DNA from 3 places in the Exiguobacterium sp. FSL W8-0210 genome. Region 2 is predicted to be linked to each of the others. Evidence: riboswitches for the same ligand, from Rfam matches in the RefSeq annotation. Region 2 holds a riboswitch; each other region holds the start of a gene.
What was found. A riboswitch is a leader RNA that binds a small molecule or an ion and turns the genes downstream of it on or off. The one in region 2 is predicted to bind lysine.
Positions count from the first base shown of each region.

Region 1: it holds a riboswitch for lysine, as region 2 does, so the genes downstream of both, MKY22_RS02745 (aspartate kinase) here and MKY22_RS15800 (Na+/H+ antiporter NhaC family protein) in region 2, are expected to answer to the same signal.
Region 3: it holds a riboswitch for lysine, as region 2 does, so the genes downstream of both, MKY22_RS01295 (amino acid permease) here and MKY22_RS15800 (Na+/H+ antiporter NhaC family protein) in region 2, are expected to answer to the same signal.

Region 1 is NZ_JBBOUK010000001.1:520,835-528,772, reverse strand. Features, by position in the region: gene MKY22_RS02770 (branched-chain amino acid transaminase) at 1-393, opposite strand, end outside; gene dapD (2,3,4,5-tetrahydropyridine-2,6-dicarboxylate N-acetyltransferase) at 419-1,126, opposite strand; gene dapB (4-hydroxy-tetrahydrodipicolinate reductase) at 1,113-1,859, opposite strand; gene dapA (4-hydroxy-tetrahydrodipicolinate synthase) at 1,856-2,737, opposite strand; gene MKY22_RS02750 (aspartate-semialdehyde dehydrogenase) at 2,755-3,747, opposite strand; gene MKY22_RS02745 (aspartate kinase) at 3,761-4,960, opposite strand; lysine riboswitch at 5,073-5,250, opposite strand; gene argH (argininosuccinate lyase) at 5,321-6,691, opposite strand; gene MKY22_RS02735 (argininosuccinate synthase) at 6,688-7,893, opposite strand.
Region 2 is NZ_JBBOUK010000001.1:3,040,843-3,048,780, reverse strand. Features, by position in the region: gene MKY22_RS15810 (hypothetical protein) at 32-901, shown strand; gene htpG (molecular chaperone HtpG) at 985-2,847, shown strand; gene MKY22_RS15800 (Na+/H+ antiporter NhaC family protein) at 2,913-4,496, opposite strand; lysine riboswitch at 4,607-4,785, opposite strand; gene MKY22_RS15795 (hypothetical protein) at 4,878-5,615, opposite strand; gene MKY22_RS15790 (heme oxygenase) at 5,740-6,060, opposite strand; gene MKY22_RS15785 (methyltransferase) at 6,149-6,808, shown strand; gene MKY22_RS15780 (ABC transporter ATP-binding protein) at 6,821-7,702, shown strand; gene MKY22_RS15775 (ABC transporter permease subunit) at 7,699-7,938, shown strand, end outside.
Region 3 is NZ_JBBOUK010000001.1:221,289-229,226, forward strand. Features, by position in the region: gene MKY22_RS01265 (DHA2 family efflux MFS transporter permease subunit) at 1-228, opposite strand, end outside; gene MKY22_RS01270 (HlyD family secretion protein) at 241-897, opposite strand; gene MKY22_RS01275 (TetR/AcrR family transcriptional regulator) at 1,090-1,695, shown strand; gene MKY22_RS01280 (diguanylate cyclase) at 1,738-2,829, opposite strand; one part of gene MKY22_RS01285 (IS3 family transposase) at 3,043-3,319, shown strand; one part of gene MKY22_RS01285 (IS3 family transposase) at 3,319-4,205, shown strand; gene MKY22_RS01290 (MarR family winged helix-turn-helix transcriptional regulator) at 4,260-4,715, opposite strand; lysine riboswitch at 4,881-5,069, shown strand; gene MKY22_RS01295 (amino acid permease) at 5,201-6,682, shown strand; gene MKY22_RS01300 (solute:sodium symporter family transporter) at 7,235-7,938, shown strand, end outside.

The DNA.
Region 1 (7,938 bases), 2.5 Mb from region 2:
GTATTCCCCAAGCTCCCAGCAAGAGATGCCGACATGAACCGTCGTATCTTTCGCCATCAATGCTTGCCATGGCGTACCGAGGAACACGAATGGACGGATATAACAAGATTCGAATCCGTTTTTCGCAACTAGATCAATCGTCGCCTGAACGAGTTCATCCACCGTATACGGAATCGTGACGTGGTAATACGCACAACTGCGGAAGAGACGCTCGATATGTTCCTTCAATTGGAAAATCGCCGGTCCGTCCGGTGTCGCGTATGCACGAATTCCTTCAAAGAATCCACTACCGTAGTGAATCGCATGTGACATGACGCTCGTGTTCGCATCTTTCGGATCATGAAAGACTCCATCTAACCAAATTGCTTCTCCATACTGTGTATCCACTGCCATGTGTTTTCCTCCTCTTCGACGTCAATCAGAGTGAACGTAAATCATCCACCAATTGCGTCTTCTCTTCTGTTTTCGCATCTTTCTGTTTGATGACACGTGCAGGTGTTCCGGCAACGACGCTTCCAGCAGGTACGTCTTCTGTGACGACACTACCAGCAGCGACGACGGCATCTTTGCCGACTTTGACGCCTTCAAGAATGACTGCATTTGCACCAATCAAGACACCGTCTTCAATGATGACAGGTGTTTTTGAAGGTGGTTCGAGGACACCCGCGACCACGGCACCTGCGCCGACATGAACGTTTTTCCCGATCGTCCCACGTGCACCGACGACAGCGTTCATATCAATCATTGTACCATCTCCGATTGATGCACCGATATTGATGATGGCACCCATCATGACGACCGCGTTATCACCGATGACGACATGATCACGAATCCATGAACCTGGTTCGATGCGCGCATTCAAGTGACGTGTATCAAGCATTGGTACCGCACTGTTGCGACGGTCATACTCCACGTGAACATCCGTGATGCGATCTGAATACTTTTCTAAGAAAGTAGCCGCAAGTCCTGCATCCGCGAAGAAAATCTTTGATTCATCTGATCCGAATGCAGTAGCGCCTTCGATCGTCAAGCCCGCCAAATCGCCGTTGACGTACAGTTTTACCGGTGTTTGTTTTTTAGCATCTTTAATGAATTTAGCAATTTCGTAAGCATCAGTGAGTAACATGTGAATCCTCCTGTGTGTAGAGCGTCTCTAATGTATAGAGTCCCGCTGTTTTTTGAATGAGTGCCTCAGCTGCTTTGATCGCACCAGAAGCAAATACTTTTTTCGATAACGCCGTATGTTTGATTTCAATCAATTCGTCGACACCTGCGAATAAGACTTCGTGTTCTCCGAAGATCGTTCCACCGCGCATCGCGTGCATCCCGATCTCGTTCGTCTCGCGCTTTTGCCGTGTCTGTGACCGATCATATACCGGTGTGACGTCACGTGCCGTCTGAATCGTTTGCAATAACAACTCAGCCGTTCCGCTTGGCGCATCGACTTTTTGGTTGTGATGTTTCTCGAGCAATTCGATGTCATACGCTCCTGCTAGTGGTATGAGTGTCTTCAGCAGTTGCTGCACCATCGCGATGCCGTACGACATATTGTACGACTGGAAGATCGGAATTTCTTTTGCAGCGTCCTTGATCGATGCCAGTTCCGCTTCAGAAAAACCAGTCGTCGCGATGACGAGTGGTGTTTTTGTCGCCAGCCCGTATGCGAGCAGATCCGGTAGCAAACTCGGATGCGAGAAGTCGATGATCGCATCGACCGTCTCTGACATCTCCGTTAGCTCGGCATATGAAGCGATCGTATCGGATGACTTCGTCCGGTCAACGATCGCCACGACACTTTGTGGTGCGAGTTCGACGACGTATTGTCCTGTCGCCCCATAACCGTGTAACGCGAGTTTCATCGAACCACTCCTTTGTAAGCCCGCATCGTTTCGAGTAAGTGGGCGTGTCCTGCTTCCGATTGACGGACGAGCGGCAAGCGTGGCGCACCGACAGCAAAGCCGAGTTCTTCAAGCGATGCTTTGACTGGAATCGGATTAACGTCACTGAACAAGGCACCGATGACCGGTAACAAGTCTGCCTGAATCCGGCGAGCCGTGACAAGATCTTGTGCGAGTAACGCCTCAGCAAGTGCTTGTGTCTCTGCTGGGTACGGGTTAGAGAGAACTGAAATAACACCCTGTGCGCCCCATGCCATGTACGGCAGGATTTGATCATCATTTCCACAGAAGACCGCGAAGTCTTCCGGAATCGCCGCCATCAGTTCACCCATGAAGCTGACATCTCCACTCGCTTCCTTAAAGGCTTGGATTCGTGGATGACGTGCTAACGTCACTGCTGTTTCGACTGCGATCGCAACGCCTGTCCGCGACGGAACGTTGTACAGCATGATCGGTAATTCGGTTGCATCAGCGACCGCCGTGAAGTGTGTGACGAGACCCGCTTGCGATGTTTTATTGTAGTACGGTGTGACGAGCATCGCTGCATCCGCACCGAGGCGCTCTGCGAGTAACGTCTTCTCGATTGTTGCTGCCGTGTTGTTCGAACCCGTTCCGGCAATGACGGGTACTCGTCCTGCCGTGATTTGAACGGCAGTCGTCAGGAGTTGTTCGAATTCCGTGTTCGTCAGTGTCGATCCTTCTCCTGTCGTCCCTCCAACGACAAGTGCCTGAATTCCTGCTGCGAGTTGTTGCTCGATTAAGCGTTCAAATACGTGTAAATCCAACTCGCCTGCTTCATTAAATGGTGTGACGAGCGCTGTACCTGCTCCTTTGAACATGAAGAACTCCTCCTTTTTTATGAATGAATCGACTGTTCGATTGCTTGGCGTGCGACTTGTACGGCATTCGAGGCGGCACCTTTTCGAATGTTGTCGGCTACACACCAGAGATGGAACGTGTTCGCGAGACTATCATCTTGTCGAATCCGACCGACGTAGACGTCGTCCGTACCACTTGCATTGAGTGGCATCGGATAACGCGTATTCGCGACATCATCGATGAGGACGACGCCCGGTGCGCCTTCAAGTGCTTCACGGATCGCTGCAACCGTCGTCGACTGCGTAAACGTGACGTTGATCGCAACCGAGTGAGAATTCGTGACTGGAACACGCACACATGTCGCGCTGACTGGTAGTGCTGGAAGATTGAAGATTTTCCGTGTTTCGTCAATCATCTTCTGCTCTTCTTTCGTATAGCCGTTCTCAAGGAACACATCGATATGTGGCAAGATGTTATCGTGAATCGGATGCGGATAATTGACGGGCTCTTCTCCGCGTGCTCCACGTGCCAGATCCTCGATTCCTTTTTGACCAGAACCGGATACGGCCTGATACGTCGTATAGTTGACACGCTCGAATCCCAGTGACTGGAGCGGTGCTAAGGCGACGACGGATTGAATCGTCGAACAGTTCGGATTTGCGATCAAGCGGTCCGTTGCTTGAATCGCTTGCGGATTGACTTCTGGCACGACGAGTGGAATCGTCTCCTGCATCCGGAAGGCACTTGAATTATCAACGACGAGTGTTCCGTTTTCAGCTAGTAACGGGGCATATTGCTCACTGATCGTTCCGCCCGCTGCGAACAACGCGACATCGATCCCGTCTTCCGTGATGTTTGGCGTCAGCGCTTGGATCGTAATATCTTCTCCCTTGAACTGTACCGTGTTCCCTGCTGAACGAGCAGAAGCGTAAGCGGACAGGCGGCTGACCGGGAAGTCCAGTTCGGCTAGTACTTGTAACATTTTTTGACCGACGGCGCCGGTTGCTCCGATGACGGCTACATGATACATCCTGTTTTCCTCCTTATAACTCGAACGCGTTTGCAATCGCTGCAACCGTCCGTTCAATATCTGCTTGTGCAATCGTGTATGAGATGCTGATTTCTGAAGTCGTAACTTGATAGAACGGAATGTTCTCTGCTCGGAAGATTGCGAACAATTTCGAAGCGACACCTGTTGCATCCCGCATCCCGATTCCGACGACAGATAATTTCGCGTGTTGATTATGGCGATCGACCTTGACTGTCGTGAAGCGATCCATGATGTCTTTCAATGCTTCATCGAGGAACTCTTCCTCATCGAGTGGACATGAGAACGATAAGAAAATGTCACTGTCGAACGTCGTTTGACTGATCATGTCGATGTTGACGTGGCGATTGGATAACAGTTCGAAGATATCGGCTACTGCTGCATTCGTTTGCGGTACGTGTTTGATTGATACCGTCAAGACGTTCTTCGTCACACTGACACTCGTCACCGCTTTTTGTTCCATTGTTTCCGTCGCTTCCATGATCCATGTTCCCCTTTTCGATTCAAGTGTTTTCCCGACGAAGATGTGTACGCCGTATTTTTTTCCTAGTTCGACACTTCGCATTTCCATGACCTTCGACCCGAGGGCGCTCATTTCCATCATCTCATCATACGAGATATGTGGAATCGGTTGAGCGGCGGCATGGATTCGCGGATCAGCTGTATAGACACCGTCGACATCCGTGTAGATTTCACACCGTTTATCAAGGACTGCCGCAAGGGCAACAGCCGTTGTATCCGATCCACCACGTCCGAGCGTCGTGACATCACCGAGTTCGTTGACACCTTGGAATCCAGCGACGATGACGACATCATATGTTTCGAGTTTTTGTCGTAATAGATTTCCATCAATCTGTTTGATCTTACTTTTCGTATGCAATCCCATCGTACTGATTCCCGCTTGAGCGCCTGTTTGCGATAACGCTTTGACGCCGAGTGAGTTGAGGGCGATGCTGAGTAATGAAATCGTCTGTTCTTCTCCGATGGCAAGCAGTCGATCGAGTTCTCTTCGCTCGGGGCGATCCGTGATGGCTTGCGCCTGAGCGATCAAAGAATCTGTCATCTTGCCCATCGCCGAAACGACGACGACGAGTTTTTCACCTTCGGCTGCGCGACTCTTCAAATAATTCGCAATAGACTGAATCTGTTCGACAGTCGCAACCGAGCTTCCACCAAATTTAAGTACAGTTGTCACAATCCTATCTCCTTTGTCCCGATACAGAAAAAAACGACGGGCCGGTAGGAGCGTTCCTACGGCCCGTCGTTATCACGATCGGACAAACGAAGACAAAGTCATTCGTTCTTTTACGTAAGATAGCGCTCCGAAACATCGGTTTCGGCAGTACAACGGATCTTAACCGTTGTACCAGCAAACAAGAAGAAGCATCTTCTCGTTCACTTCGGCGGACTTCCCCTTTCACATCATTCGGCATGCTTGCCTTCAAGAATGATGCTACTCATGTCATCCGCGCCTCTATCTGTCGGTTGTTAGTTACAGTTATAGCAGACATCTTTTGTTAAATCCAGTCATTTGACTGTTTTTTTTCAAAATTCGTCAATTCGCAAGATGCTGTTTCGCGAGTTCGAGTTGCTCCGACACGGCAGCAAACCCTGTCCCGCCGTAGCTAGTCCGGCGTGCTACTGCTTGAACCGGATCGAGGAGCGGATAGACGTCTTCCGTGATATCAGGATGGAACGTTTGATACGTCTCGAGGTTCAAATCCTTCAGGAAACAACCGTTCTGCACACAGTAAAGGACGGCTTTGCCGACGATTTCATGCGCTTCCCGGAACGGTATGCCTTTCGTTACAAGGTAGTCGGCGAGTTCCGTTGCATTCGAGAAGTCTTGCATTGTCGCCTTCTTGAGCGCTTCGGTCTTAAACGTCGCAGATTCAATCATTCCGGTGAAGATTTGAACGGATTGGAGAACGGTATCTGCTGTATCGAAGACCCCTTCCTTATCCTCTTGCATGTCTTTGTTGTAAGCGAGTGGTAATGCCTTCATCGTCGTCAAGAAGCCCATCAGATTGCCGTAGACGCGCCCCGTTTTCCCACGAATCAATTCAGCGAAATCAGGATTTTTCTTCTGTGGCATCATGCTCGACCCTGTCGAGAAAGCATCAGACAACTCGATGAAGCCAAATTCTTGCGATGCCCAGATGATGATTTCTTCACAAAAACGCGAGAGATGCATCATGACGGTAGAGGCGATCCCGAGGTATTCGATGACGAAATCGCGGTCGGAGACAGCGTCGAGACTGTTCGGATAGATTGACTCAAAACCGAGCAACTCGGCAGAACGGAAACGATCGATTGGGAATGTCGTCCCCGCGAGCGCGCCTGCCCCGAGCGGTGATTTCCGGATCCGCTTTTGATTATCCGTCAACCGTTCGACATCACGTTCGAACATCCAGAAATAAGCGAGCAAGTGATGGGCAAGCGAGATTGGTTGTGCCCGTTGCAAATGCGTATAACCTGGCATGACCGTCTCGATATGTTGCTCCGCTTGTTCCGTGATGACCGATTGGAGCTCGCGTAATGCCGTCGTCAACGCTTCAACATGTTGTTCCATCCATAGATGTAAATCCGTTGCGACTTGATCGTTTCGGCTCCGTGCCGTATGCAGTTTTCCTGCAACCGGACCAATCTGTTCCGTCAATAGACGCTCGAGATTCATGTGAATGTCTTCATCTGCTAGCGTATACACATGATCCGCTAACGTCGTTTCCAGTTGCTTCAGTCCTTGCTCGATTTGTGTCCACTCGTCTTGAGCGAGGATCCCTTGTTCAAATAGCATCTGCGCGTGTGCGAGACTGCCTTTTAAATCGACGCTCGCTAATTTTTGATCGAACGTGATCGATGCTCCGAAGGCTTCCGCTTGAGCGGAAGCACTTTCCGTAAAACGTCCACCCCAGAGTTTGGTCATTTCGTGACACCCGCCTGACGATGTACGCTCGCATGCGTCGAAACGGCAAGTCCGTGTAATTTGATGAAGCCTTTTGCTGCTTCATGATCGAACGCGTCTTCTTTCGTATACGTCGCAAGTTTCTCATCGTAGAGTGAGACAGCGGACTGACGACCTGTCACGGTTGCGTTTCCTTTGAACAGTTTAACGCGAACTTCTCCTGTGACGTCCTGTTGTGTCGCCGTCAGGAATGCTTTCAAGCCTTTTGTCAATGGTGCATGGAAGAGACCGTTATAGATCGTTTCTGCATATTGTTTGCTGAGTAGTGGTTTGAAATGCGCGACGTCCTTCGTCAATGTAATCGTCTCGAGTGCAGCGTGAGCTTTGAGTAAAACCGTTGCTCCTGGGCACTCATAGACTTCCCGCGATTTGATACCGACGAGACGGTTCTCGACGTGGTCGATCCGTCCGACCCCATGTGCACCAGCGATGATGTTCAGTTCCGTGATCAGTTTCGCCAGTGGATACGTCGTTCCGTTGATCGAGACCGGAACACCTGCTTCAAAGCCAATGATGACTTCTTCTGCCTGATCCGGAGCGTCTTCTGGCGCTACTGTTAACGCGTAAGCGTCTTGCGGTGGCTCTGTCCAAGGGTTTTCTAGGACGCCACACTCGTTACTCCGTCCCCAGAGGTTCATGTCGATTGAGTATGGGCTGTCGAGGTTGATCGGGATCGGCACGTTGTTTTCTTTCGCATAGGCGATCTCTTCTTCCCGTGACCATTTCCATTCCCGAACCGGTGCGATGACTTCGAGTGATGGATCAAGTGCTGCGACCGAAACTTCGAACCGGACTTGGTCGTTCCCTTTTCCGGTACATCCGTGAGCGACCGCCGTTGCACCATGTTGATGCGCGACTTCGACAAGCTTTTCTGCGATCAACGGACGCGAAAGCGCTGAAATCAACGGATAGGCATTTTCGTAATGAGCGCCATATTGAAGTGCTGGCAAGACGAAGTCTTGTGCGAATTCTTCTTTAACATCGAGGACGATCGATTCGATCGCACCGACGAGGAGTGCTTTTTCTTTAATGACGGATAAATCTTTTCCTTCTCCGACATCCATGCATAAGGCAATGACGTCATAGTCCTTGCTCAACCATTTGATGGCTACCGATGTATCAAGTCCCCCAGAGTACGCTAAGATCAATTTTTGTTTCGACATGTATAATTCCCTCCTGGTTTTAAATTCATCTGTCTGTATAAAAAT
Region 2 (7,938 bases):
CTACAACAGCATAATCGCTGTAAAAAGGGAGATGAGAACGCTGACATCCGATCAATGGCAACTTGCCAAAAAATTATTACAGGAAGCTGTCGAGTATCAAATGACGCTCGAGAAAAGTGCGTTCGCAGATCAACTGATTGATCAAACGACACCTGTCCTTTGGTTTGGTGATGCGACGCGTAGCAGTTGGGTGACGATCGCGACGAACCCATCCCGAACGCAGTTTTTAGACCGGACGGGCGCATTACGATTCGACGAGACCGGTCCGCTCTTTATTCGTCCGAAGTCGATGTCATGGGAGGATTATCTCCAGGAGGAGACGCTGACAGATTCAATCCGGCGCTTCAATGATTATTTCAAACAACCGAACATTTACCGGACATGGTTCGGTCGACCGGGTGGCGGTAAGCTTGAAGGATTCTTGAACGGATTGGGTGCGTCGTTTTACGAAAAGACGCTTGATCCAGTCATTCATTTGGACTTTTTCCCGTTTCCGACACACCACTACATGGGAGCGATCAAAGAACGCAGCGTGTTGGAAGATAGTCCATTCGGTCAGACATTTTTGTTACGCCTGCTTGAACTGTTTTCGATAAAAGGGATCATCCTGCTCGGTAAGGAGCACACGGAACGATTTGCGAAGCTCGAACCAGATATCGATTGGACAACCTATCGACCAACGGATTATCCAGACGCGATTTTTCAAGTTGGCTTCTCGTCACGATTTCAGGTACCCGTCGTCGGACTCCACTTCAAACCGAGTGAGCAGTTCATCGGTCTCGGTAATCGAAAGGATGAAAACGGCGTTAGCCATGGCACCTACGGGTCAGCAGAACACTTACGTCAAATCGGAATGATTGTCCTTGAAAAAGTCACGACACACAGTGAAAAAGGAGATTGACAGATATTTCGAACTCCCTAATAATAGGAGATGAATTAGCACTCTATATGAATGAGTGCTAAAAAAGGGGAGGCAGAATGAGCATGGAAACGAAACAATTTAAGGCGGAATCAAAACGATTGCTGGAGATGATGATTCATTCCATCTATACGCATAAGGAGATTTTCCTGCGCGAATTGATCTCGAATGCAAGTGACGCCATGGATAAGATGTACTACAAAGCATTGACGGACGAGACGATTTCGTTCGAAAAGGAACACTACAAAATTACGATCGAACCAAATAAAGAAGCGCGTCAACTCATCATTCGTGATACGGGAATCGGAATGACGAAGGAAGAACTAGAAGAGAATCTCGGTACGATCGCAAAAAGTGGATCGCTTGCCTTCAAGGCAGAGAATGAAGCACAAGATGGTCATGATATCATCGGACAATTCGGTGTCGGATTCTATTCTGCCTTCATGGTCGCAGACGTCGTCACTGTCGTTACGAAACCGTTCGGCAGTGCAGTCGCTTATAAATGGGAATCGCGTGGTGTCGAAGGTTATACGATCGAGGAAGTCGACAAGGAAACCGTCGGAACGGAGATTACACTCCACATCAAGGCGAACGAGGAAGAAGAATCGTATGACGAATACCTCGAGACGTATCGTTTGCGCAGTATCATCAAAAAATATTCAGATTTCATTCGTTATCCGATCGAGATGAAGGAACTCGAACGTCAGCCGATCGAAGGCAGTGACGAGACGGAAGAGGTCGAAGTCGTCAAGACGATCAACAGCATGGTGCCGATCTGGCGGAAGAACAAACGGGAATTGACAGACGAGGACTATACGAACTTCTACCAAGAGAAGCGTTATGGTTTCGACACACCAGCGAAACACATTCATATCAGTGTCGACGGTGCTGTTCGTTATCAATCGATCTTATTCATTCCAGAGCAGGCACCGTACGATTATTATTCGAAGGAATTTGAAAAGGGTCTTGAACTCTATGCCAACGGTGTCTTGATCATGGAAAAATGCAGCGACTTGTTGCCGGATCACTTCAGTTTCGTCAAAGGGATGGTTGACTCGGAAGACTTATCGCTCAACATCTCGCGCGAGTTACTGCAACACGATCGTCAATTGAAATTGATCGCGAAAAATATCCAAAGTAAGATCAAGACACAACTCGAAGCCCTCCTGCGCGAGGATCGCACGAAGTACGAAACATTCTATCAAGCGTTCGGACGCCAGCTGAAGTTCGGTATGTATAATGATTATGGCATGCATAAAGAACAGGTGCAGGATCTGGTCCTCTTCTACTCGGCGAAGGAAAAGAAGTTGATCACACTCGCAGAATACGTCGCAGCGATGCCGGAAGATCAGGCACATATTTACTACGCCGCTGGTGAGAGTACGAATCGTCTGGATAAATTACCACAATCCGAGCTCGTCCGTGATAAAGGGTATGATATCTTGTACTTCACGGAAGAGATCGATGAGTTCGCGATCCAGATGCTCGTGACGTACAACGAGAAGACGTTCAAGTCGGTCACGAGTAGCGATTTAGGGATTGAAGCGGAGGAAGCGGAGACGACGGACGCACAAGCAGAGATGTTCCAAGCCATGCAGGAAGTGCTAAGTGGGCAAGTCAAGGAAGTCAAAGCCTCAACACGTCTAAAATCGCATCCTGTCTGCTTTGCGACGGACGGCGCTGTCTCGATCGAGATGGAGAAAATTCTGAAGGCGATGCCGAATAATGAAGGGGTAGAAGCGGTCAAGATTCTTGAATTGAATCCGTCACACGCAGTGTTCGAGTCTCTTGAAACGGCGTATCAAAACGATCGTTCAAAATTCGAGCGCTATACAAAACTAATGTATCAACAAGCATTGCTTGTCGAAGGACTCCCACTCGAGGATCCAGTAGCGTTCGCGAATGATGTGTGTTTATTGATGGTGTGAAACGAATAGATATAAAAAAGGCATTGGATGCGCGCATCCAATGCCTTTTTTCGTAAAGTGTTTCATCAATCCGTTTGTAAATCCGAAGCGGTTTCGCCTTTTTTCGAGAGAACGTTCAAGACGACGACAAAGAGTACGAATGTGACAAGAGCTCCGATGAAACCGAAGACCGAAGACTCCGTGAAACCGATGACTAAATAACCGACTGCCGCAGTGACGGCACCGACTAGCGCATACGGTAATTGTGTCGTAACGTGATCGATATGATGGGATCCAGCCCCTGTCGAACTGAGGATCGTCGTATCGGAAATCGGTGAACAATGGTCACCGAAGACAGATCCAGCAAGAACAGCAGCAAGCGTCGGTAACAAGAGTGAAGCATCGACAGCCATGACGAGATCCGCACCGATTGGCAACATGATCCCGAATGTGCCCCAACTTGTTCCTGTCGAGAATGCCATCAAGCCGGCAATCAAGAATAATAAGAACGGCAAGTACGAAGCAGAAATCGAGTTGCTGATGAAGCTTGCGAGATAATCGCCTGTTTTCATATCACCGATAACAGCAATGATCGTCCAAGCAAATAACAGAATCACGACTGCTGGCCACATCGAACGCATACCAGCAACGATGCTTGCACGGTAATCGCGGCCCGGAATTTTCCGTCCGATCAGCATCAGGAAAGCAACGATTAAACTGATGACGACACCTGCGACGAGTGAACGTGTGACGTCTGTTGCCTCAAATGCTCCAATTAAAGTAAACGGGCGATTGTCGGCTGCAAGTGCCTGAGCACCTGTTCCGAGTAACGCACTGATCGTAGCAATGACGAGAACGACGATTGGAACGACGAGATCCCGTACTTTTCCGTTCGTATGTTCGTTGACCTCTTTTGCCATCCCCATCGGTGTTCCTTTTGACGCATCAAAAAGTTCACCTTTCGCGGCACGGTGTTCATGTTGTTTCATCGGTCCGACAGAGACGCCAGAGTAAGCGATGTAAAGTGTTAAAAGTAACGCAAAAATCGCATAGAAGTTCATTGGAACGATCATCATGAAAGCACTAAACGCTGAGTAATCCGTAATCGAGTGCGTCGTTAAGATACCGGCGATGATGGAGATGATGAATGCGCCCCAACTCGAAAGCGGACTGATGACACAAACAGGCGCAGCCGTTGAGTCAATTAAATAGGCAAGCTTCGCACGTGAGACACCACGGCGATCCGTTAACGGACGACTGACGTTGCCGACAGCGAGACTGTTGAAGTAATCATCGATGAAAATCAAGATACCGAGTCCGAAGGCAACTAAGCGTGCACCACGCGCTGTCTTGACGTGAGTAGAAGCCCATTCACCGAAGGCACGAGCGCCACCTGATGTCTGAATGAGCGTGGAAAGGACGCCGAGCAATAACAAGAAGACAAGCAATAAGACGTTCCACTCGTTCAAGGCACCGTCTGCCCAAAAGAGACTGAAGATGTTCTTGCCGAGATAGGTTACCGTATCGATCGGGTTAAAACGGTGGAGTAACAGGGCACCGACGAGAATGCCGACACCTAACGAAAGAACGACCTTTCGCGTAAAGATGGCTAATAAGATAGCTAGTAAAGCAGGTACAAGGGCAATAATGGAATCTGAATAGTTGACCATGAAAAATATCCTCCTCTTTAAAAATGGCTTAAAGATGAGACCCCGCGGCACAAAAAAAGCAAGGGCACCGGCAACAAAGCCGACACCCTCGCTGGATGCGTCTTTCTTAGCCGAATTGGAGCGCTCCATACAACTGTTATGTATGGCAATCGATCGGGTGTTTCCCGAATCGACCAACGACGATATGCTAGACACATACTGTCATTTCGGCGATGTCACCTTTCCTGTAGTCGTCTTCGTTGTCATCCTCGGACCAAGTACTGATTGAAATCGCGCCTCTACCTCATCGATAGAATAGTCATATTCTGTTCTTATGGACACTTTATCATGTATTTCAGAAGCGATTCAACCATATATTCTGATAATTTAAGATAAAGTTGTTTATTCAGCAAAATGTTGAATGAGCTGTTTCATCAAATAGGCTTGGTTTTCCTCGAATTGTTTTTTTCGATGACCGTTCGCGCCAGATGGGTGGGGGAATCCGGAAAGAAGCTGATGCTGTTCGATTCGTCCATCATGAATCAATCCACGGACTTGCGTCTCGACGACCCGACCGAGTGGAATTAATAACGCTGTTTTTTGTAACTGATTGATCTCAGCGACGAAGTGTTCTTCCGCGTAGTGCCTCAATAAAGGGCTACGATTGATCTTCGGTTGATGACCCGAGTAATTTTTTTCGCGATAAAAGACGGGTTGCTTTAACAGTGACGTCGGATGTAACAATTCCTGGTGTTGATGAAATAAGCTAGCCGTCGTCTCGATTCCGAGCAATGCTGGAAGTTCAAGTGTATCGAGCATCTGGACGAGGTTACGTCGCATCGTTCCGGCAAAGCTTGCTGTATATTTGACGAGGCGTGCCGTCTCTTCTAATGAAACACCATGGTGAAGGGCATCTGTCGCTTCTTCGAAAGCGATTCGCATCTGTTCAAAACCTGGTGTGATCCCGATGATGACGACTTTTGCTTCAGTATTGACGTATTCGCCAATCGGAGAGTAATAGACGGTCAGCTCGTTCTCCTGTTGCAATAAAAAATCGTCCGTCCATAATTCATCACGTCGTAACGTACGATCGTCAGGTAAGCTACGAATGGCTTGTTCAAATATAGTTAATGAATTCATGAAGGACCCTCTCTCTCTGTAATGGCACTATGATAACAAATAATACCATTTGTGATAATTCGACCCTTTCACTATTTGTATATAGGTATATAAAAAAGGACTCGATACGAGTCCTTTTCGTGCATCATGCGCGTTCTTTGACCGAAGCGACTTCATATGTCAGAATCTCGCTGCCGAGCATTGGCGATTCTCCTGCCTCACTACTCGCAGGTCGACTATGTGACGCTTTGAAATCGTCACTTTCCCGCCACGCTTGAAAACTCTTCATATCTTCCCAGTACATGTTGACGTTCATTTCATCGTGTTCTTCGATGTTTTGCGTCAATAAGACCTCAACACGGATGAATCCGTCCATCGTATCAAGTCCACTTGGACGCGTAAAACGAGGAGCGAGAGCTGCAGCCATCCCCTTTTTGACTTTAATCCGGTTCGTAACGACGATCATCATAAAATCCCCTTTCAAAAAACGAGTAACGTACTTCTTCAGTATAGTACGATGAGGGAAAGAATACCGGAAAGAAGGAACAAAAGAGATGAATGAACAGGAATATGATCAACGATTACGAATTGAGACCATTGAGATGCAACACCTTTATGGTGTGTTTAGTCACTACAATCGCTATGAACCGACGCCTTATGCGGCACTCGGCGAATTATGCGAAACCTATCCGTTTCAAAAAGAGGATACTGTCATCGATTTCGGGTGTGGGAAAGGGCGTTTAAACTTTTACTTACATGACCGATTCGACTGTTCCGTCATCGGAATCGAGATGAATGGACAATTTTACGAGGACGCACTTCGGAATATGGCGAAATACCAAAGTCGACGGAAGCGGCGTTCCGGAAGTTTGCGATTCGAACAGACGTATGCCGAGCAGTATACCATTCCGGATGAGGCGAATAAGTTTTATTTCTTTAATCCATTCTCTTCACAAATTTTCATGAAAGTGATCGATCACATTTTAAGTTCGGTCGAACGTTCCCCGCGTTCGGTTGATCTCATCTTGTATTACCCGACCGATGAATACCGGGAGTACCTGGAGCGCCATACCGTATTCGAGCAAATCGATGAGATTCGATTACGAGACCTCTATGAAAAAAATCATGACGAGAGGTTCGTCATCTATCGCTTTGATCCGAACAAACTGCTTCAAAACGGGTATGAATACAGTGAGGAAAGAAATAAAAGATAGGGAGGTCGGATGATGATCCGTTTGGAGCATGTGACGAAGGAATTTGCGCCGGGGCGTGGAATATTCGATGTCAGTTTTACAGTTGATCCGGGTACGATATTCGGTTTCATCGGACCAAACGGATCTGGAAAATCAACGACACTCCGACATTTGATGGGACTAATGGTTGCGGACGATGGAAGGGCGACGATCGGTGGTTTTGATTGCTGGAAGCAAAGTAAAGAGGTGAAGCAGTTGGTCGGTTATTTGCCGGGGGAGATTAGTTTACCTGGAGACATGACGGGAGCAGACATGCTGGATTTGATGCAACGACTACACGGTAGCAATCCGGCACGGCGACAACTGTTGTTGAAACGATTTCCTTTTGAGACGAAGACGAAAATCCGCAAGATGTCAAAAGGGATGAAGCAAAAACTGGCACTTGTCGGTTGCTTCATGAAAGATGCACCGGTCTATCTACTTGATGAGCCAACCAGTGGACTTGATCCTTTGATGCAAGAGCGTTTTTTAGAGTGGATCGAACAGGAGAAGCATGCTGGAAAAGCGATTCTGATGAGTTCACACCACTTTCCGGAGATGGAAAAATCGTGCGATCGAGCGGCTTTAATCAAAGCAGGGCGCATCATCGTCGAATCGGATATTCATGAGTTGGTTCGATCGAGTCGAAAGACGTATACGATCGTCTTCCGAACGGAGGTGGAAGCAGCACAGTTCGCGATGCAAGTCGGTGTTGAACCGAAGCGGCTGGAAGTCAGTTTTCAAACGGATGAGACGCTGAGCTTGAATCAGGCGATCGCTTATTTAACCCAGTACGATGTACGGCTGATTCGTCCGTCAGCAGATGATTTAGAACAGGTCTTCTTGCATTATTATGGAGAGGAGGAATCGTCGTGATATTGTTGATCCGCTCTTTATTCAAGCAGGTCAGAAAGCCCATGCTTGCTTATGCGATTGGAACGAGTCTCTACTTATTGATGCTTGCGTTGCTTTATCCATCGATGATGAAGACTGGTTTACTAGAAACAAAACTAGAAGCGTTACCTCCAGAAGTCTTAAAAGCATTTCAATACGATAAGGTGACGGGATTCGATAATGTACTGGATCTGCTCGGAGGGAACTATTATGGATTG
Region 3 (7,938 bases), 2.8 Mb from region 2:
CGTCAGTACTTTCGGAATACTGACGTTTTCAGTCGATACTTGTTTTGAAGGTGCTGCGACTGGTGGTGTCACGGTCATCGTCGGTTCCGTCTCGAGGGACTCCTCAAGTGTTGGTCCGTCAGTGGCCAGTGCGATGTCGGATTGACGATTCCGGCGGGCGATCCAGTTGACGCCGATGATGATCAGAATCGTGAACGCACTGTATCCGAACAAGAAGGTAGTAGACATGAACGTCCCTCCTTAATCCTTATGAATGCGGACGGTCACATTCATACCAGGTCGAATGTCTAGTGATTTTTCTTGCGAGAGTGATACTTTAACTGGAATGACTTGTGCGACTTTCGTGTAGTTCGCATTTCCGTTTGAAGAAGGCATCATCGAGAACGTCGAAGCTGTCGTCATTCCGATCTGTTCCACTTCACCAGAAAGTGTCGTGTCAGGATAGCTGTCGACATACACGTCAACGGTTTGTCCGACTTTGATTTCATCGATTTCTGTTTCTTCGATGTTCGCTGTGACCCAAAGGTCGTTTAAGTCAAAACCATAGGCAAGTGGTGTACCGGCTGCGACGAAGCCGTTCTTTGTCGCCATCGACTGAACGATCGTTGCCTTCGCAGGCATCGAAACAGAAAGATCTGTTGGTTTTTGTCCAGCTTGCGCAGTCATGATGTGACCAAGTGTTGCACCGCTGTCGAGCGATTCGCCTGTTTTAGCAGACCAGTCCGTTAATTTACCAGCGCTTGGGCTAGCAATCGTTATCATTTTGCCATCGATTTTCGCATTGTCTGTTTTGACATAGCTCGTTGCTTGATCGTAATAGTAGTATCCGACGACCCCACCACCGATCAAAACGATGAGTGTAACGATATTAATGATTAGTAATTTTTTCATACTCATGGGTGTGTTAGCATCCTTTCTTGTGTACAATCGATTCAAAAAAAGTACTCCTCTGGGGGGAGGAGTAATTAATATAGTTAATTATATGGATAGTTAGATAACAAACAACCAACAGTTTCCGACAAAATGTTGGAAAAATAAATGATAACGGATTCATTTTTAAAAAGATGATGGAAAAGGAGTGAAATGCACATGAAAGAGAGCCGTGATCCACGACCAAAACGGTCACGTGACCGTATTACGATGGAATTGTTTCGTTTACTGAAGACAAATAGCTTTTCGAGCATCACCGTCAAGATGCTTACGGATGGGGCGGGTGTGAACCGCTCGACCTTTTATGCGCACTACACAGATAAATATGATTTGCTTGACCAAATCGTTGAGGAACAGATGATGGCGCTCGAACAAGCGATTCGGATTACAGGTACAGGCACCGTATTTCCGACAGTCGAGCAGGTGAGTCATTATTTTGCTCGTTTGTTCATTCACATTGAAGAAAATGAATTATTCTATCAGACGATGCTCGTTCAAGGACCGATCAAAACGTTCATCTCTCGTTTTCTTGATACATTGAAAGAAAATTATCGCCTCGTCTTTCGATCCCAAGTCGCAGAGGATGCGACTTTCGTCGATCGGGATTTGTTACTGAACTATGTCATTGGTGGACAGTTAGGATTATTGATTTCCTGGTTACGAAACGGTCGGCCATATTCATCCGCATATATGGCGGAGCAATTGAGCCGGATGATCGTCTTTGGAACGGTTGAGAGTATCGGTTTTCCTAAAGAGACGGAATGAGGACGTAAAAAAGACACTTCCCTGCGGAAGTGTCCAATCAGTTTAAGCCTGTCGGAATGCGAGTTCTTTCGTATAGATCGTACTCCGATTCCGTCCACTTTCTTTTGAATAATACAACGCTTTATCTGCCTGTTGTAATGCTTCAAGTGACGTATGCGAACCACTGGAATGTGAAATCCCAACTGAGATCGTAATTTGTAGATCAGGTACATCTGCTGTCGAGAACAGGTTACGTGCGACCGTCAGCCGAGCTAGTTCTGCTATTTTTTGCGCTTCTTTCGCCGAAGTACTTGGTAAGATGATTAAAAATTCTTCACCACCGTACCGTCCGACGAGGTCGTCTGGACGCGTCAAGGAAGCGAGAGTCATGCCGAGTTGACGTAGGACATCATCTCCGGCGTCATGACCATATGTATCATTGACGTGCTTGAAGAAGTCGATATCAATCAAGACAAGTGAATACCCTTGATCCGTTGAACCGACAAGTGACAGTGAATCATCGAGACGGCGCCGATTGGCAAGTCCGGTCAAAGCATCCGTCATCGCTAGTTTTTGTTGATACTGAATGTTTTCGAAGTGACGGCGTAATTCCGTCAGCAGTCGAAAAGCAACAAAGCCAGCTAATAGATTAAAGAAGATATAAGCGATTGAAATTTTAAAGAATGTCGACCAACTGTTTGTCAGGATATAGATGGCAGGTAACGAATAGAGAACACCAATTGACACCAATAATTGAAAATGGCGTGTCGAGACATGAACGAATCGACGTACGATTCCGATCGTCGTAATGATTAAGACGATAATCAGTGTGGACAGATAAAAACCCTCCATTTGATCGACGGGTGTCAAAAAGTAACGTGTCCCGATGATCATTATACCGGCGACGATGGCGCTCGGGAAACCACCGAATAGCATAGCGATCGCGACTGGGATGATTCGTAAATCCACACGGGCGACATCGATCTGAATACCATTGAATATCAACAAAACTGCAATCAGACCACAGACACTTCCCAATATGAGGCGTGTACTCCAGCTGGAGTTCAGCGAAATACGTGGTCGATTCCGAAATGGTAAGAATAAGAGAGTAATCGTCGTGAACAGTAGACAAAAGTTAATGATGAATTGATTCATGATGGACAACAAATCCTCCCAACTCCCCAGCTAACAGATTTCCATATATATACTCCAGTATACTCATCTAGGTAACGGTTAGACAGAGGTAAATGTTTAGATAAAACATAAAAAACGGTAGAAAATCTGGGCTAACCTAAAATTTTGAGACAATATAAAACACCTTCGGAGTGGTACACTTTTAAAAAGTACTAACATCGGAGGTGTTTTTGCATGGGCAAAAACGTATATTCAAGTGAAGTGAAATGGGCAGTAGTCAAAGATAAGCTGAGTGGTAAGTTAACGACGAGAGAAATCATGGAGAAGTACGGAATCAAAAATGAATCTCAAATCAAAACATGGATGAGATGGTATCGCTCTAACGAACATTATCGATTTGATCAGCCAATCGGTAAACAATATACCTATGGACATGGTCCAGATTCTGCGAGTGAGGATGACAAGAGAGAACGACAAATGTCACATCTGAAGATGGAAAATGAAATCTTAAAAAAGTACATGGAAATCGAAAGAGAGTTGAGAAAGAAGTAGTCTTAAAAATTGTAGAGTTTCTTCGGAGAAAGTATACAATCACCGCCATTCTTAGCGCTTTGAATGTACCAAGAGCAAGCTATTACCGTTGGATTAAGGAATCTGTGAAAGCACCTTCGGTGCTCGAAAAAACCGTCATTGAACTAAGTAAACAGACGAAGTATCGGAATGGACATCGAAAAATAAAGGCATTATTACAGCAAATCTATCAGTTAAAAGCCAATCGGAATACCGTACAGAAAATCATGCAAAAACACCATCTCCAATGTCGGATCAAGCCGAAGCGAAGATGGAAGTCTCAAGGTGAGCGCATCATAACGGTACCGGATCTCATCAAGCGCGATTTCACAGCAAGTAAACCGAATCAAAAGTGGGTGACGGATATCACCTATATCCAATACGGCAGCACGACGAAATATCTTTCCACCATCATGGATCTTTTTAATAACGAAATCGTCGCATACAAGTTATACGAGCATCAACAAACGTCTCTTGTGATTGATACGTTGAAGATAGCGCTTGAGAATCGAAACTATCCCGAAGGGGTCATCCTTCATTCGGACCAAGGAAGTGTCTATACGTCATACGCCTTTCAAGAATTCGTTAAAAGGAATCACCTAACAAGCAGCATGTCTCGTAGAGGAAACTGTTGGGACAACGCAGTTATCGAATCGTTCCACTCTAATTTAAAGTCCGAGGAATTCCAGTACGTCAAATTTAATTCACTAAGAGACCATGAGGTCTCTGAACGCGTTACTAATTACTTAAATTACTATAACGAAGAACGAATCCAAGAAAAATTAGGCTACCTGACACCGAAAAAATACGGTGTACAGGCAGCCTAATCAAGGTGTTTTATATGTGTCTCATATTGCTAGGTCAGTCTAATCTACCGTTTTTTATGAAGACGAAGTGAGCGTATCCTCATCCATCGTCAGTAAAATCTTATCGAAGACGCGAATCATCGTTTCCAGTTCTTCTTCTGTTAAAGTTCCGAAGCGATCTTGTAAATAGTTTCTTCGGACGACCTCGAGTTCCCGAAAAGCACGCTCTCCGTCATCCGTCAAAGCAAGGACAATCGAGCGACGATCTTCCGTCGAACGCGTCCGTGTGACATATCCTTGTTTATAGAGCTTATCCGTTAAAGCAGTGACTTGACTCGTCGCCAGCTCAAATTGTTCCGCAAGAAGTGTCGGACGCTGGGGACCGTTTTCTGAAAGACTCCGTAAGATGAAAAATTCGCTTCGGGTTGCTGTTCCTTCAAATAGTCGATTAAGTTCACGTCGCAGGGTACGAAGAATGACACGCATTTGTTCCTCGAGTCGGTAAGTCAGCAAATCACGTTCCTGTGGCATGCAAGCAGCATCCTTTCTCTCAGTGGACTTCTATCATTTAGTGTACTAAACATATCGGATTTTTACCATATACTACCCCAGATTCAAAAAAGGCAATTGACAATTTCGTGGCGGTTTGTGTAATATGGCGTAGTAATAACTAATTTAATTCAGTTCTCACTCAACCAGTGGGATGGAGGTTGCAGTTCTTAAGAGTACGGTTATGGATGTCGTCAAGCGACAAATGAAGTGACCTGAAAGGAAGAATTGCCGAAATCAATCATCGCTTTGAAGATGATCGATTGGGATTAGGTCGAATAGGTCTAATACTGTCACAAGTCGGGTATCACTCACTTGTGGAGAGCTATCTTTCACGACGGTAGAATGAGGCGCATCCATTTTATTATGTTGCGTTCTCATCTTCCATCTGGAAGATGAGGGCGCTTTTTGTTTTTTCATTCAAAAAGTGTCCTCTCAAAAATTTATTAAAGAGAGAAGCGAACGAAATGAACAATCTAGATGTGAAACAAACAACAGATTCGACAGCAGAAGGATTAAAACGTGGATTACAAGCCCGTCATATGTCAATGATCGCCATCGGTGGAGCGATCGGAACAGGACTCTTCATTGCGTCCGGTGCTTCCGTCGCAGCAGCAGGACCAGGTGGGGCGCTCCTATCGTATGCAATCGTTGGTCTGATGGTCTACTTCCTCATGACAAGTCTTGGTGAAATGGCAGCGTATATGCCGGTCGCTGGATCCTTCTCGACCTATGGAACGAAATTCGTCGATCCATCATTCGGCTTTGCACTTGGCTGGAACTACTGGTACAACTGGGCAGTCACGATCGCAGTCGAACTCGTCGCAGCACAAATCGTCATGACGTACTGGTTCCCGGACGTTCCTGGGTTTTACTTCAGTGCCTTGTTCCTCTTACTCATGATTGGCTTGAACTACTTCTCCGTTAAAGGATTCGGAGAAGCGGAGTATTGGTTTGCGATGATTAAAGTCGTCACCGTCATCGTCTTCTTAGTCGTCGGTGTTGCGATGATTTTTGGTGTCTTTACATCGGAGCCACCGGTTGGCTTTAAAAACTTTGCTCTTGGCGATGCGCCGTTCGTTGGTGGAATTCCTGCCGTCATCGGTATCATTCTCGTTGCCGGATTCAGTTTCCAAGGAACGGAACTGGTCGGGATTGCCGCGGGTGAATCGGAAGATCCGAAAAAGAATGTTCCAAAAGCAGTCAAACAAGTCTTCTGGCGTATTTTGCTTTTCTACGTCTTCGCGATTTTCGTCATCGGAATGCTCATTCCATATACGAGCCCGAACTTGGTTTCCAATGACATTACGGACGTCGCGGTTAGTCCGTTTACGCTCGTCTTTGAAAAAGCGGGTCTTGCCTTCTCAGCAGCACTCATGAACGCCGTCATCTTGACGTCTGTTCTATCTGCCGGAAACTCAGGTATGTATGCTTCGACTCGGATGCTTTATACACTTGCTCGCCAAGGCGATGCACCGAAGTTGTTCGCGAAAGTATCGAAAAACGGTGTACCGCGTAACGCTTTGCTCGCAACAGGAGCAGTCGGTGCGCTCTGCTTCTTGACGTCAATGTTTGGTGGACAAGTCTACTTGTGGTTACTCAATGCTTCCGGTATGACAGGCTTCATCGCATGGCTCGGGATTGCAATCAGTCACTATCGTTTCCGTAAAGGATTCCTTGCGCAAGGTCACTCGTTGAAAGACTTACCATATGTTGCACCAGCATTCCCATTCGGTCCGCTGTTCGCCTTTGGTCTTTGTTTCCTCGTCATCGTCGGTCAAAACTATGCCGCATTCCTCGCGGATCAAATTGATTGGGTCGGAATTGCCGCAACGTATGTTGGTATTCCATTATTCCTTGCCTTTTGGTTAGGACATAAATTCAAAAACCGGACGTCAATCGTTCGTTATGACGAGATGGACTTCCAGGAACATCCACGTCAATCATAATGTGTGAACCACCTTCTATAAATGAAGGTGATTGAGATTGAAGACAAAGTGCAATTTTTCTCTGATGAGTCTGGTGAGAAAGATTGCGCTTTTTTGTTCGTTTCGAATCGTTTTCCTGGGACAAGCATCGCGCCGCTTCGCTTCGCTGCAGGGTCGCTCTTGCTTGTTTTTCCCTAGGAAGCGATGTCGAGTGAACAAAACGCTTTTTCGATTCTCCTTCCGGGTATAAAGAAGAAGGACACGTTACACGCCGCCACTCCTACAGGAAAAAGCGCAATTTTGCGCTGTCAGAGACAAACAAGACCCGTTTTCCTGCTTGAATGAAGCGGGAAAACTGGCTTGTGTCTCGCCTGAGGAAAGGGCGTGAAGACGAGTCATTTTTGAGTCAGCCCATTTTTCTGCAATCGGAACCACCTTTTATAAATGAAGGTGGTTTTTTATTCCCTTAAATGAAAACGTTTTCTAAAATATAGTTTTGAAAAAGTATAAAAAAGGAATCAATGAATAAGTATTCAAAAATAGAAATATGAATAAAGAATAGGGGGAAGACGCATGACTACATCTGAATTATTTTTCACATTAGGTTCTGCAGCGTTTTTCATGTTGCTCGTTGCCTACATATCCTATCGATTGACGCGTGGGAAAACACAAGGCGTCGATGAATACTTCTTAGCCGGACGAGGATTAAGTGGCGTTTTCATTGCCGGATCGCTACTGCTGACGAATTTGTCGGCAGAACAATTAATTGGACTTAACGGGCAATCCTTCATGGGAAACATGTCGAGCATGGCGTGGGAAGTCACGGCAGGATTTGCTGCGATTATCATGGCCATCTATCTGCTCCCGAAGTTTCTCGGGCTTGGGATCTCGACGTTACCGGAATACTTAAGTCACCGGTATGACGAGACGGTGCGCCGGATGACAGTCTTACTCTTTTTGCTTGGATATATGTGCGTCACGATTCCTTCGATGCTTTATTCAGGTGGGATAGCTGTCTTGCAGCTGTTCGATGTTCCGGAACTATTTGGTCTTAGTTATACGCAATCCCTTTGGTTAGTCGTCTGGATCGTTGGGATCATCGGAGCAATTTATGCGATTTTTGGAGGACTACGTGCGGTGGCTGTCTCAGATACCTTGAACGGGATTGGGCTCGTCTTCGTCGGATTCCTAGTTCCGGTACTCGGCTTTATCACACTGGGTAACGGGAATTTACTTCAAGGGATGAAGACGATTGCGACTGTGCAACCGGAGAAGCT